2 regions of the Fodinibius salinus genome follow, and region 1 is predicted to be linked to the other one. Evidence: riboswitches for the same ligand, from Rfam matches in the RefSeq annotation. Region 1 holds a riboswitch; the other holds the start of a gene.
The links. Region 1 has a riboswitch for cobalamin ahead of LX73_RS01425 (TonB-dependent receptor plug domain-containing protein). Riboswitches for the same ligand answer to the same signal wherever they lie in the genome.
Positions count from the first base shown of each region.

Region 2: it holds a riboswitch for cobalamin, as region 1 does, so the genes downstream of both, metE (5-methyltetrahydropteroyltriglutamate--homocysteine S-methyltransferase) here and LX73_RS01425 (TonB-dependent receptor plug domain-containing protein) in region 1, are expected to answer to the same signal.

Region 1 covers NZ_VNHY01000001.1:326,165-329,325, forward strand. The annotation lists gene LX73_RS01415 (iron ABC transporter permease) at 1-243, shown strand, start outside; gene LX73_RS01420 (ABC transporter ATP-binding protein) at 243-1,262, shown strand; cobalamin riboswitch at 1,312-1,521, shown strand; gene LX73_RS01425 (TonB-dependent receptor plug domain-containing protein) at 1,556-3,161, shown strand, end outside.
Region 2 covers NZ_VNHY01000004.1:259,375-262,535, reverse strand. The annotation lists gene LX73_RS11900 (TonB-dependent receptor) at 1-787, opposite strand, end outside; cobalamin riboswitch at 1,113-1,319, shown strand; gene metE (5-methyltetrahydropteroyltriglutamate--homocysteine S-methyltransferase) at 1,459-3,161, shown strand, end outside.

The DNA.
Region 1 (3,161 bases):
ATTGGGTTTGTAGGTATAGCAGTGCCGCATCTAACGCGTTCGTTGCTGGGTACTAATGATCACCGCGTGCTTATTCCAGCAACTTTGCTGATGGGTGCACTGTTGCTGTTGGCCTGTGATATCATTGCACAAGTGCCCGGCTCATCAACTACGCTGCCCATTAGTGCAGTCACTTCAATGGTAGGTTCTCCTGTCGTTATTTGGGTCATTATTCAGCGAAAAAATCTAAAGGCCTCATTTTGATGGATAACCAAGAAATCATATCGACCCGTGATTTATCTATTGGATTTCCACCTGCCGGGTCACAAACTTCGGCTACAGTTGTAGGATCAGATATCAATGTAAACTTACAAGGGGGCGAAATTGTGTGCTTGCTGGGGCCCAACGGATCGGGTAAGTCCACACTTATTCGCACACTAGCTGGCCTGCACAGGCCGCTGGATGGAAGAGTACAGCTGAGCGGACACAATATTGACGAGCTGGCCAACCGGGAAAAAGCGCAGCAAATAAGTACGGTATTGACCGATCGACTGACGATTGGAAACCTGAGTGTCTACGAGCTGGTTGCCTTTGGTCGTTCTCCCTATACCGGCTGGTTTGGATCGCTTACCGAGCAGGACGAAGAAATTGTAAGCTGGGCCATTCGATCCACCGGCATTGAGCATTTTGTAGATCGCGATGTCCTACGAATCAGCGACGGGGAGCGCCAGAAAGTTATGATTGCCCGAGCGCTGGCGCAGGATACAGAGGGCATCTTGTTGGATGAACCTACGGCCCATCTGGATTTGCCTAACAGGGTAGAAGTGATGCGACTTCTGCGGAAGTTGGCTCATCAAACACAAAAGGCCATTTTGCTTTCTACACATGAACTGGATTTAGCTCTGAAGGCAGCGGATACCCTTTGGCTTATAAACCGCAAGGGACAGGTAATAACCGGTACACCTGAAGATTTAGTGCTCGACGGTACCTTCGAGGCAGTTTTTGAGCGCGACAGTTTTGATTTCGATCGCAGTACGGGTTCTTTTACGCTTCATCATCCCCAAAAGGAGCCAGTGCATCTGACGGGCGATACGGTTGGCGTATTTTGGACGCGCAGAGCTCTTGAGCGAGAAGGGCATCGAGTAACTGAGTCTAACGGAACTGAATTGCAGGTTAAAGTGCAACAGGATAGCAATACATTTAGCTGGCAGTTTATAAAGGGAAATACGACCACTCGTTGCGAATCCATGAAAGCACTACTCGATGAGCTGAATGACAGATGATTTTATTTTTTTAGTTTCAATTGATCCATAAAGCTGCTAAGTTTACACGCTCTTTGAAATAGCAATTGGTTCCCTATGAAAATAGGGTGAAAAGGGAATTTCGTGCCTTCGAGTATTCGGAGAAGTCGAAAGCTGTACCCGCAACTGTGATTCCATCATTATGTTGCCTCTTATCTTGTTACCACTATCCGTCGGTTGGCGGATGGGAAGGTAAGGCAACAGGAAAAGCCAGGAGACCTGCCTATTGATACTATTTCGAAAAACTTTCGGGAGTTAAAGTTTGAGAAGTTACCATGTTTTCTAGACCTATTTTACGTATCTCACGTGTATTTTATGTAGCCATTGCTTTGGCATTGCTGCCGGTCGGCTTTACTCATGCCCAATCTGTACTTGCCGATACGCTCCAGCTGGATGAAATTACGGTCGTTGCCACTCGTATCCAGCAGCCGCTTGAATATCAGCCAATCAATATTGAACTGATTGATTCGGCGCGCATTGGCATGTTGGAAAATCGGGATATTGGAGAGATATTAGCGGCCGAATCATCATTGTTTATTAAACAAAACGGCCCGGGTTCATTTTCAAATGCATCTCAACGTGGACTCTCGTCCGAACAAATTCAAGTACTTTGGGAAGGAATACCCATTAATAATCCCATGTTGGGTCAGAATGATCTGTCGTTGCTACCGGCTAGTTTCTTTTCGGACATCCAGGTCAGCTCGGGTGTGCCAAGTACTGCTTTTGGTGGTGGCAGTCTTTCAGGTGCACTATATTTGTCTTCGGATTGGGAGCAAGGCAGCCGCATCTCGCTGCAGCAGAGCGCAGGTTCATATGGGCAGCGGCAGACTTCTTTAAATGCTCGGTACAATACAGGACTCTGGCAAGTAGGAGTGCGCAGTATGTTGTCGCGATCAGAAAATGACTTTAGCTATTACAATCGTGCTTATAATCGAGAGGAACAAAGAAGTCACAATCGCACTGAACGAGAGAATTTGATGACCTCGGTAAAACGTAAACTGGACAAAGGGTCGTTGGAATCGACCTTTTGGATTACAGACAGTAAAAATCAAATTCCCGGAAGTGTTATTAGTCCATCGCCCAAGGCTCGGCAAGAAGATCAATCATTGCGTTGGTTAAGTAGTTACAATAGCCGGTGGGGCAAAGCCAAAATATCCCTCACAAATTATCTAGAGCGTGTAGAGTTAAACTACTTTGATCCTGAAATTGATACGCACAGTTTGAGTACGAACCGACGCTGGCTAATGAGTGCAGATATAAAATTTCAGCCCTCGACGTTTGTACAGTGGAAGGGAGAAGTCAGCGGTGGAATAACGGGGGTACAAACCAATAATTATACATCTGATAAACAGCGGCAACAGCTGAGTGTGCTGGCCAATCCAGTGATAGTTGCTTTGGATAGTAAATTACGGTTATATCCGGCGCTCCGCTTTGATGCTTACAGCGATTTTGGGAGTGTTGTGAGTCCGTCGCTGGGCATCAACTATGAACTGATAGAAGAAACAGTATTTTTAAGAGGACAGCTGAGCCGCGATTTTAACCCACCCACATTTAATGCTTTATACTGGGCTCAGAGCGGTAATCCTAATCTTGAGGCCGAGCGCAGTAATTCTTTTGAAGCAGGCCTTGCTGTCATGCCATCAAAGACCAGCTTTAGTTTCGCTTCTGCTCAGCTTACTGCTTTTTACAGCCGCATTTCGGATGGCATACGCTGGTTCCCCGGTAATAATGGAGTGTATTCACCTTCAAATGTTGAGCAGATTACTTCGCAAGGACTGGAGGCTCAACTTAAAAACATTCTTTCTTTTCCGGCGGGTTTGCAAATTAGCCTGCGTCAATCAGGATCTTTTACAAGTACTGAAATCACCGAGCCTCGTTTCT
Region 2 (3,161 bases), on a different contig from region 1:
ATCCAATGCTGTTGCTTGGTGCCGTAAGCGAGATGTTAGATCCCACCTGGCTTACTGATTGGAAGCCATTTTTCTGTGGCAGGTTGGTTATATAGTTGATAAGTCCGCCGGTAGCTCCGTTACCGTAAATTGCGGTTGCGCCTTTGATAACTTCGATACGGTGTACAGAACCAGCGTCAATAGTTTGTAGGTCTCGGCTTACCGCTCGCAAAGGAGTTGATTGTGGAATGCCGTTAACAAGGACTAAGTAGTCACGACCACGCAGATTCTGTCCCCAATTACTGCCCGATTCGGTAGATTGGGCAAAGCCCGGAACCTGTTTTGCGAGCATGTCATTTAGGTTTGAATTGATTGTAATTTGTTCACCGATTTCTTTATCACTTAAGATATTCACAGAAGCCGGTACTTCATCCAGCGATTCAATGCGGCGCGTAGCAGAAACAACGACCTCATTCATGCCCAGAATATCTTTTTCCAAATTTATAGTAAGATTTTTGGTTTCTCCTTTATCAATCGTGATATCACGTTGGATTTTTTTATATCCTATCGCAGAGATATAAAGAGTATATGATCCTGAAGGAACTTTTGGAATAGTAAACTCTCCATTTGCATCGGTAGGAGCACCTAAAGTGGTATTTTTAAGCCCTACATTGATAGCCGGTAAAGGGTTCTCATTATTGGCCTCGAGAACCGTCCCTTCAATTGTTCCAGATTGTGCAAAGGCAGAGGTAGAAAATGCAAAGAATACAAAGAGAAAAGAGAGTTGTAGCTTGGTTAAATGTTGCATCGGGTTCATATTATCTTCTAACCTATCTAGGTTGTCTTTATTTATAATTCTTATTAATGAGTTTTGTGAGGTTTAAAACGGGAAATAGGATGTATTAAGCTTGGTGAAGACCGAAAAATAAGTACCTCAAAAAACTTGATTTTATTTAGACTGCTTTTAAATAGCAGACGGTAAAACTATTTAGATCAATTCTAAATAGCAAGGAGAGTCTCTGATATTTTTTGTGGTGATGGTATCCTGTATTTTATAAAGAGTTCAGTGATTGTTGATAACCCTGTCCTTTTGTGGAAAAGTATACGTTGACAATGATATTGGTAGCTGTTTTATTGAAAATAGATTTAAAGGTGCCCCGACAACCGTCGGGGTGAAAAGGGAATCCGGTGCTTTCAAGTATTTGAAATCCGGAGCTGTTCCCGCAACTGTAATTCGATTTATTTCTTTGTTTTGACCACTGTCTCAGCCCCAAAAGAGACGGGAAGGGTAGAAGAAACGGTCGATAAGCCAGGAGACCTGCCTTTAGATCAAGTAAACGAGGCCTTCGGGAGTTAAGGTGTTGTTGAAAGGCAGGTACCGTATACCCGATTTATTGTATACTAGCATTACGCTTGAACTCTCTGCCTTCACAACGTTTTAGTTTCCCTCCTCATAATTTAAAGCTAAAACAGATCATTATGATTACGCATAATCTTGGATATCCGCGGATAGGTATCAACAGAGATTTAAAAAAAGTAGTAGAACGATATTGGAATGGAGAGATTGATAAGAGAACGTTGGACGAATCTGTCTCGTCTCTCAAAGTCATGCACTGGACCACCCAGAAAAATGCCGGCATCGATATGGTGCCTTCAAATGACTTTTCTCTTTACGATCAGGTACTTGATACAGCTATGTTGGTTGGTGCAGTGCCTGAACGCTATAAAAAGATTTTCCAAGAAGAGGATGACAAGATCTACAGCTATCCTATTGATACTTATTTTGCCATGGCCCGAGGCCTGCAGGATGAAGATCATGATATAGCAGCCATGGAGATGACTAAATGGTTTAACACTAATTACCATTATATCGTCCCTGAATTTACTCCGGATCAAGAATTTCAGTGCTTATCATCCAAAATTTTTGATGAGTACGAAGAAGCAAAATCTGTGGGTGTTATCACGAAGCCCGTACTGATTGGTCCGGTTAGCTTTTTGTTGCTGGGTAAAGAGAAAGATGCTCCGGATGATTTTCACCGTTTGGACCTTCTTGATAAGCTATTACCCGTCTATCAAAATATTTTATCTAAGCTTCAAAGTATGGGCGTAGAGTGGGTGCAAATTGAAGAACCATTTCTAGGTCTGGATATTGATGAAGACACTGAAATCGCCTTTCAGCAAGCATATCAGAAACTGGGAGAAGAGTGCTCAGAATTAAAACTGCTATTAACTACCTACTTCGAAGGTTTAGAGGATAATATAGGGCTGGCTGGCAAACTACCCGTTGACGGACTACATGTTGATCTTGTCGAAGCCCCGGACCAGTTGGGTACCATAATTGATCATCTTGATGAAGGTATATCACTCTCACTGGGTGTTATTGACGGTCGTAATATTTGGAAAACCAATCTTGAGAAAGCTGCCGAATCTATTCAACAAGCAGCGGAACAGCTTGGCAATGATAAAATCATGATTGCTCCCTCTTGTTCTCTGCTCCACTGCCCAGTGGATCTGGAACGAGAAACTGATGAAACAGCTCTGCCTGCCGAAGTAAAACGGTGGATGGCTTTTGCTAATCAAAAGTTGGATGAACTTACATTACTGAAGAACTACGCATCTGACTCATTTAGTGAGGAAGAACAACAACTATTCAAAGAGCACCAGGCCGATATCTCTGATAAAGGAAAGTCGGAGCTGGTACACAATAACAGTGTTCAACAACGCATGCAGTCACTCGATGATGAGATGCTGAAGCGTGATCATCCTTATAATGAGCGGAAAGAGCAACAGGAAGAACACCTTAATGTGCCGGGGCTATTTCCGACTACTACTATCGGCTCATTTCCACAGACCTCTGAAGTTCGTAAGTGGCGTTCCGATTTCCGAAAAGGGAAGATATCAAAAAAAGAATATGAAGAGCGGATAGAAGGTGCGATTGATGAACTCATAAACCGACAGGAAGAGATTGGGTTGGACTTGTTGGTGCATGGTGAGTTCGAACGCAATGATATGGTGGAATACTTCGGTGAACATTTTGCCGGCTTTGCCTTTACGCGTCACGGCTGGGTACAAAGCTACGGCACACGCGGTGTTAAACCTCCCATTATTTATGGTGATGTCCACCGCCCGGAGCCGGTAACCGTCCGCTGGTCTTCGTATGCTCAATCACAAACTGATAAGCC